2 regions of the Gottfriedia sp. NPDC058432 genome follow, and region 2 is predicted to be linked to the other one. Evidence: a T-box and tRNA genes for the amino acid it is inferred to sense, from the RefSeq annotation. Region 2 holds a T-box; the other holds one or more tRNA genes.

Region 1 (4,522 bases), on a different contig from region 2:
CACAAAGCGTCCTCTTATTGTTACAATTTTCGCAATCGGACTACTTGCAGTAATTACGATTCCATTTTTCCATATGAACCTTGGACTGCCTTCGGATGGAACAACAAAATCCACAGCAACGACAGAAAGAAGAGCATATGATTTATTGACGGAAGCTTATGGTGAAGGATTTCATGCCTCTTTAGTGGTAGTGGCAAAATCAGAGCAAGCAACAACTGAAACTCAAAATGCTTTGAACACCATTTCAAAAGAATTGGGTACACTATCTGATGTAAAAAGTGTGACACCAGCTATCCCTGGGCCTTCTGGAAAGATTTATATGATTTCCGTCACACCAAAAACAGGACCAGACGATACAAAGACGAAGGATTTGGTAAAAGCAATCCGGGACAAATCGAACCAGACAGAGAAAGAAAATGGAATTGAACTAATGGTAACGGGCTCAGCAGCGATGAATATTGATATTTCACAAAAGCTGAGTGACGCCTTGCCGGTTTTCGCTGCCCTCATTGTGGGACTTGCATATATACTTTTAGTTCTTGTGTTTAGGTCTCTGCTCATTCCATTAAAAGCAGTTTTAGGGTTTCTACTTTCTCTTGATGCTACATTGGGAGCCGTGGTATTTTTCGTGCAGGATGGGCATTTCCAAAATATATTTGGTTTCCCGGCTGCCGGTCCGATCTTAGCCTTCTTGCCTGTCATTCTCATTGGGATCCTTTTCGGACTCGCAATGGACTATGAGGTGTTCCTAGTGAGCAAGATGCGGGAAGTATATACGCATACTGGCGATCCAAAGAGAGCTATTTTAGAAGGAATGCGGGAGAGCGGGAGAGTCGTAGTCGCAGCAGGATTAATTATGATGTCTGTATTTATTGGATTCATGTTAGCACCTGATACTATCATTAAATCCATAGGCATGTCTCTTACGTTCGGTGTTTTCTTTGACGCATTCATTGTGAGAATGACAATCGTACCTGCGGTTATGACTCTTATGGGTAAGTCAGCCTGGTACTTGCCAAAATGGCTAGATAAAATTTTGCCTAACATTGATGTTGAAGGAGAAAGCATTATACAACGCATGGACAACAAAAGTGAAAAGATATATAAACAGAACCCGCTTCCTATAAAATAGGAGCGGTTTTTTTAAGAGAAGGTATAAGTCCTCCTTCATCTATTTGAGTACATCTATGGAACCCAGGTAAGAAAAAATGCAATTAGTATAGTTTGTGAAGAACTCCGTACACTGTTTTCTCTCTCTTTGTCTTGTTTGTTAAAAGTCTAGTTACTTCAAATATAATGGTTGTAACTATTGCCAAAGTAAGAAGCATTGTTAAAACAAACTCATACAGCATTAACTTCACCTCTACTCAATTGTTAGTTCAATCGTGATCGGTTTCCGCTGATCTCCAATTGGCGAGTAATCGTTGTGAGTGCCTGTTTGATAGTCATTCGGTCTAAATCGACCGTTGTACGTGGGGTAAGATTTTCCGAGAACAAACCGCTTAAATCATCTGAAATTTATAAAATACTTTTCTTTTTCGTCATAACAAAAATAACCTTCTAGCTTATGCCTAATTTCGAGTCGTTTCCGGTTTTGATCGATGCACTGACCGTTTCATTCGGGGTCCTAGAAGGATGATATATAGCGATTCATTTGGTATGTAGACAAAAAAAAGACACTTATTTTACATTTCGTAAAACAAGTGTCTTTTGGACGTCCTGGGAGGGATTCGAACCCCCGACCGACGGCTTAGAAGGCCGTTGCTCTATCCTGCTGAGCTACCAGGACATATGGAGCGGGTGATGGGAATCGAACCCACGACCGAAGCTTGGAAGGCTTCTATTTTACCATTAAACTACACCCGCATATGTTTTGTTTTTTTATTTCTTTGCGACATCACCCTGTCGACAATATTTATTATAGTCACTATGCAAATTAAAGTCAACACTATTTTAAAACTTTTTTTCCAAAATAAAGGAAAAAATTTATAAGTTATATAATTACCTTAGTTTATTAGGGTTTTTCGGCTTTTAGTACTTAGAAATTTTTTGTTTTTAGATAAGGTTAGTAGCATGTTAAGCTACTAACCTCCCTTTATTCATTATAATTCAAATGAAGTAGTTATAAGCTCCGTTCCATCTGTATTATAAAAAGTAACATTAGCTTTCTTACCAATTGTTTCAAGAATAGCATAAGTCTTTTCTTTACGCATTCTCGGTAATAAAATGCTGCCAGGGTTTATAAAAAGCACACCATCAATTACCTCGGCTCCTAATACATGTGAGTGACCGAAACAAGCAATTGTTGCTCCAACCTCTTTACAACGATAATACAGCTTTTGTAATGACTGTTTTATTCCATGTAAATGACCATGTGTTGCATAGATTGTATATTCATTCCCACGGTGAATAAATTCTTGAGGGAATTCTCCTCTGAAATCACAATTTCCTCTTACAACATTATAATCCTTTAGTTCCTTAGCATTTACTTCTAATTCCGAATCTCCACAGTGTATCATTAAATCTACACTGTCACGATATCGGTCGGCGATTTCTTGCAATGGTTTCGTCAATCCATGGCTATCACTTGCAATTAGTACTTTCATTAATTTGATCCTCTAAATAACAAGTCTTTATCTTCTTTATTTATAACATTCATTAATGATTTAATTGCATTTGCACGATGACTTAAGCCACCTTTTTCATCTGTTGTTAATTCAGCCATGGTTTTATCTAATTCTGGCAAAAAGAATATTGGATCGTAGCCAAATCCGTTTGTTCCTCTTTTTTCATTGGCAATATACCCTTCAACTGTACCATAAACAGTGATTGTTTTTTTACCAGGAACTGCTAAAGCTAAAGCACAATAAAATCGCGCAGTTCTTTTGCCAGGAAAAACGCCTTCTAATTCATTTAATACTTTTTGTAAATTATCTTCGTCACTTTTATGTAATCCAGCATATCGAGCAGAATAAACGCCTGGTCTACCATCAAGTGCATCCACTATTAATCCAGAGTCATCTGCAATTACAGGCGTATTTAGCTCTCTTGCTAAATACTCAGCTTTTAAAATCGCATTTTCTTCAAATGTAGTTCCTGTTTCTTCAACTTCTTGAATTTCAGGAAAGTCTTTTAAAGATTTAATTTGAAATCCCATCGGGTTAAAAAGCGCTTCAAAATCCTTCACTTTGCCTTGATTATTAGTCGCAATAATGATTGTTTCCATCCTGAAAGTCTCTCCTCGAAATAATTATTGAAATTTAATACCTTCTTGTAATAACACTTCTTTTTGTTTTTCAATTAGAGATTTAATTCCTAATTCACCTAAAGATAATAATTCATTTAATTCTTCTCTTGAAAATGTTGCTTCTTCACCAGTCCCTTGAAGTTCAACAAACTGCCCTTTTCCAGTCATAATAATATTCATATCAACACTTGCAGCCGAATCTTCTACATAATATAAATCTAGTACTGGTCCAAGCTCATCTAAAATACCAACTGAAGTTGCTGCTAAATAATCTTTTACCGGATACGATTTTAATTTATCCATTTTAATTAATTTATCAAAAGCTAGCATCATAGCAACAAATGCACCAGTAATTGAAGTAGTTCTTGTTCCTCCATCTGCTTGAATTACATCACAGTCGATCCAAATTGTCTTTTCACCAAGTGCCTCTAAATCAACAACTGCTCTTAAAGCTCTTCCAATTAATCGTTGAATTTCCATTGTTCGACCAGTTACTTTCCCTTTAGATGATTCACGAATTGTACGCTCTTGAGTAGCCCTAGGTAACATAGAATATTCTGCTGAAATCCAACCTTTTCCGCTATTTCTCAAAAATGGTGGTACACGGTCTTCAACTGTTGCATTACAAATTACCTTCGTATCACCAATACTTATAAGTACAGAACCTTCTGCATGTTTTGTATAGTGAGTAATAATCTCTATTGGTCTAAGTTCATTATTTAATCTTCCATCTGTTCTTGTCATGTTCGTTCCTCCTACAAAATCTTCCAAATACTAGTATAGACAAAAATATGATTTCATTTCTACTTATTAAGTGTAATTTAAAGATAAAATTAAAAACCTTGTACAAAAATCATCATAATTTTTGTACAAGGTTGATATTTTAACATTTTTTAAAAGGCAATTATGATTTTTTCCTAACTACCAGCTTACAACTTTTTCGTATTTACATCCTTAGGCCTAGAAACAGGTTGGCTTAAAGGCTTACCTTGTTGGTCTAGCGCAGTTAATTTACCATTGATTTGAATTTCAATAGACTTAACTCCTTTTTGCTCTGTTAAAGAAAGAACAAGTGGCTGTAATACATCATTATTGATCATATTTTTTGCTATATTTCCATAGATACCATCGTTAAAATTAAGTACTAACTTACCGCCTTTGAAAACAGGTTGACTAACAAGTTTCGTATCAGTTCCAAAATCGGAAACTAAATTTGAATATTCGGATGGACCTTTTACAAGTTCATTTACGATTGCTGAATATGCATCCGTTTCA
Region 2 (4,522 bases):
TTGACCCAACAAGCTTTACGTTACTTGAATCGATTACGATCTTAGTAATGGTTATTTTAGGCGGAATGGGTAGTGTTCCAGGTGTCATCCTTGGAGCAGCACTTGTAACGATCTTAAATCTACAAGTATTAACAGAAGTAACAAACTATTTAAACCAATTAACATTAGATGGAGTCATTAATTTACCACCGGCTCTATCGCCTTCTAAAATGCAGCGTATGATTTTTGGGCTTATTTTAGTACTTGCAGCAATTTTCAGGCCAAAAGGATTATTGCCTGCCAAAAATAAGGTTGTTCCAAAAGAAGACGTCGTAGATCAAACTGTAGTCGAAGAAAAAACACGCACAGTTTCATTATAAGAAAGGAGGTTATCAAATGTTAAAAACAACGAATTTAACGAAAAACTTTGGCGGTTTAACAGCTGTTAATAATGTAAATATTGACATTAAAGAAGGCTCAATTACAGCGGTAATTGGACCGAATGGAGCTGGGAAAACAACATTTTTTAATATGATTACAGGGGTTTATACTCCTAGTAGTGGTGAGATTTTGCTAGGCAATGAGAGTTTAGTTGGGCTAAAGCCACATACAGTTAATAAAAAAGGGATCGCGCGTACATTCCAAAATATTCGTTTATTTAGTAGTATGACTGCACTAGAAAATGTCATGGTAGGAATGCATCAGCATATAAAGTATGGTGTTTTTTCAACAATATTCCATTTACCTAGATTTAAAAAAGCAGAAAAATCGGCGATGAAAGAAGCATATAAATGGTTAGAATACGTAGGATTGGCTGATGTATATAATGAGGAAGCATCGAGTCTATCATACGGTGCACAAAGACGACTTGAAATCGCTCGTGCATTAGCATCACAACCAAGAATTTTACTTTTAGATGAACCAGCCGCAGGAATGAATCCGAAAGAAACGAAAGAATTGACAGATTTAATCTATCAAATGAGAGATGACCTTAACTTAACGATCGTCTTAATCGAGCATGATATGAAGCTTGTTATGGAAATATCCGAGTATCTATTTGTACTTGATCATGGCGAAAAAATTGCAGAAGGAAAACCACTCGAAATTCGAAATAATCAAAAAGTAATTGAAGCATATTTAGGAAAAAGTGCAGTGACTACTGCATAGTGAAAGGAGTACGAAAAGATGACGCTATTACAATTAAAAGATATTAACTCTTTTTACGGTGGTATTCAAGCACTGAAAAATATTAACATAGAAGTAAATGAAGGTGAAATTGTAACCCTAATTGGAAGTAACGGTGCTGGAAAATCTACTACTCTAAAAACGATTTGTGGCCAAGTTAAACCAAAATCTGGAACGCTGATTTACAAAGGTGAAGAAATTATAAAGCTACAAGCACATGAAATTGCCTTAAAAGGAATCGCACATGTACCTGAAGGAAGAAGGATCTTTTCTAAATTAAGTGTAAAAGAAAATTTAGAGATGGGTGCTTTCTCAGTTAAAGATAAAAAACTAATCGCAGCACGTATGGAAATGGTATTTGATTATTTTCCAAGACTAAAAGAGCGTTTAAACCAAAAAGGCGGTACGATGAGTGGAGGAGAACAACAAATGCTAGCGATTGGCAGAGGACTGATGATGGGACCATCATTGCTAATGCTAGACGAACCATCCATGGGTCTTGCGCCAATTATCGTTGAACAAATATTTGAAATCATTGAGCAACTAAACAAACAAGGAATGACAATCTTATTAGTCGAACAAAACGCATACCAAGCATTACAAATTGCCCACCGTGGCTATGTAATTCAAACTGGTGAGATTCAAATGGTTGGTGAAGGTAAGACATTAATGAATAATGAAGAAGTGAAAAAAGCATATTTAGCATAATGAATCTGCAATTAATCAATACGAACTATCAAAAATAGATTAAGTAAAATAGAGGGTGTTTCATAAGTCAGGTCAACTGACAAGTGAACATCCCTTTTTTGATGTAAATCGATGTAGATAAGTCACTTATTTGCTGCTCCCTAAGGTTTATTTGCAGTTCGATCGGTTGGATTTTAACTACGATTTTCTCAACACTAATAAAAAGAGGGAACCCCTTAAGGATTCCCTCATTAATATGAAATTATTATTTATTAGAAATAAATTCCGAAACTTTTAATTGTTCTTCACTTGAAACATTGTTAATTGAAGTTTGAAGTGATTCCTCTAGTAAACTACGATTCTTGTAAAAATCTTCATGTTTACTATTATAATAGTACTTCACTGCTTCTAAATCTGAGAAAAACTCTTTTCCAAGCTTTAGAAGAAATGTTACTGGAAGTCCTTCGATCACTACTGTATTTACATTTACATTTTTAGAAATTTCATTTACCGTACTGTTTGAAGTTGAAATCATTTCCTCGTTTAATTCTCTAACAAGTAATTGTTCGAACCCTTTTATTTTATTGTTTCTTTTGTTCACGATTCGCTTTTTGTTTGTCTTTAATAAACGAATGGAATGATGTTTATCAAGCAATACTGCTGAACGTTTCTTTTTCTTTAAAAAAATGCTGCTACTCAAAACTAGCACTCCCTTCTGATAGTATAGGTATATAAATAAAACAACTTTTCTATCATACCAATTAATGCTCATACTGTAAAGGTTTTATCTTTACATGTTTGCTTTCCAAAAATATTCAAAAAATTCACCGTATTTTTTTATCATAAATGTTCATAATAATATTTGACTTAATCAATGTCACTTTGTTAAAATAACAACATATTATTTATTACGTATAACGTTGACGGAAAGAAGTACCTAAAGATTATTTTGTATAGCGAATTGAGGATGGTGCGAGCTCAATCAAAACCTTTAGCGAAAGGCATTCCTGAGTTAATTCTTAAAGTGGACAATTTTTTTAATTGTCAACTAGGGTGGAACCGCGGGTGCATATACAGCTCTCGTCCCTAGGCAGAAAATGCCTAAGGATGAGAGCTTTTTTATTTCATTCTTGCATTTTCAAAAAACAATTGAAAATTGGAGGCAAATGAAATGTCAGAAAAATCGATGGATGTCGTAGTAAGTCATGCTAAACACAGAGGATTTGTATTCCCAGGTTCTGAAATTTACGGTGGTTTAGCAAATACGTGGGATTATGGTCCACTAGGTGTTGAATTAAAAAATAATGTGAAAAAAGCTTGGTGGAAAAAGTTTGTTCAACAAAGTCCATATAATGTTGGATTAGATGCAGCAATCTTAATGAATCCACGTACATGGGAAGCTTCAGGTCATATTGGTAACTTCAATGATCCAATGATCGATTGCAAAAATTGTAAAGCTCGTCATCGTGCAGATAAATTAATTGAAAATGCACTTGAAGAAAAAGGTATGGAAATTATCGTTGATGGTCTTCCATTTTCAGAAATGGCTAAATTAATTGAAGAACATAAAATTGCTTGTCCTGATTGTGGTAGCCATGATTTTACAGATATTCGTCAATTTAACCTAATGTTTAAAACATTCCAAGGTGTTACAGAGTCAAGTACGAATGAAATTTTCTTACGTCCTGAAACAGCACAAGGTATCTTCGTAAACTTTAAAAATGTTCAACGTACAATGAGAAAGAAAGTTCCATTTGGTATCGCTCAAATCGGTAAAAGCTTCCGTAACGAAATTACCCCAGGAAATTTCACGTTCCGTACTCGTGAATTTGAACAAATGGAGCTTGAATTCTTCTGTAAACCTGGTGAAGAGTTAGAGTGGTATAATTACTGGAAAGAAACTGCTAATAAATGGCTTTTAGCTTTGGGTATGAATGAAGAAAATCTTCGTCTACGTGAACATAGTGCAGATGAATTATCACACTATAGTAACGCGACAACTGACTTTGAATATAAATTCCCATTTGGTTGGGGCGAATTATGGGGCATTGCGTCTCGTACAGATTATGATTTAAAACAACATATGGAATATTCAACAGAAGATTTCACATATCATGATCCAATTACAAATGAAAAATACGTACCATATTGTATCGAGCCATCATTAGGTGCAGATCGTGTTACATTAGCATTTTTAATTGATGCTTATGAAGAAGAGGCTTTAGAAGATGGTACTTCACGTACAGTAATGCGTCTACATCCTGCATTAGCACCATATAAAGCAGCAATTTTACCTTTATCAAAAAAATTATCAGAAAATGCACAAGAAGTATTTGCTTCTTTAGCAGAAGATTTCAATGTTGATTTTGATGAAACTGGTTCAATTGGTAAACGTTATAGACGTCAAGATGAAATCGGTACTCCTTTCTGTATCACTTACGACTTCGAGTCAATTGAAGATGGAAAAGTAACAGTTCGTGACCGTGACATAATGGAGCAAACTCGTGTTGCAATAAGCGAATTACAATCATTTTTAGCAAATAAAATTAAATTTTAATTTAGTTTTTTGAAATAAGGTGTCCTTTTGGACATCTTTTTTCATATATTTTACTAAAGCTTGTTTAAAGTTTAAGAAATTTACTAAAAATGGTAAAATAAAGGTATAAAATAA

What was found. A T-box is a leader RNA that pairs with one kind of tRNA and senses whether it is charged. The one in region 2 lies ahead of ACFWM3_RS10990 (glycine--tRNA ligase), so its partner is inferred to be a tRNA-Gly.
Region 1: it encodes a tRNA-Gly, which carries the amino acid that the T-box ahead of ACFWM3_RS10990 (glycine--tRNA ligase) is inferred to sense. The anticodon was not compared.

The regions. Positions count from the first base shown of each region.
Region 1 is NZ_JBHXLC010000001.1:332,836-337,357, reverse strand. It holds gene ACFWM3_RS01750 (MMPL family transporter) at 1-1,132, shown strand, start outside; tRNA gene ACFWM3_RS01745 (tRNA-Arg) at 1,716-1,789, opposite strand; tRNA gene ACFWM3_RS01740 (tRNA-Gly) at 1,793-1,866, opposite strand; gene ACFWM3_RS01735 (YfcE family phosphodiesterase) at 2,103-2,606, opposite strand; gene ACFWM3_RS01730 (XTP/dITP diphosphatase) at 2,606-3,226, opposite strand; gene rph (ribonuclease PH) at 3,251-3,991, opposite strand; gene ACFWM3_RS01720 (GerMN domain-containing protein) at 4,177-4,522, opposite strand, start outside.
Region 2 is NZ_JBHXLC010000009.1:37,533-42,054, forward strand. It holds gene ACFWM3_RS10970 (ABC transporter permease subunit) at 1-359, shown strand, start outside; gene ACFWM3_RS10975 (ABC transporter ATP-binding protein) at 376-1,146, shown strand; gene ACFWM3_RS10980 (ABC transporter ATP-binding protein) at 1,165-1,872, shown strand; gene ACFWM3_RS10985 (hypothetical protein) at 2,117-2,551, opposite strand; T-box leader at 2,763-2,942, shown strand; gene ACFWM3_RS10990 (glycine--tRNA ligase) at 3,023-4,408, shown strand.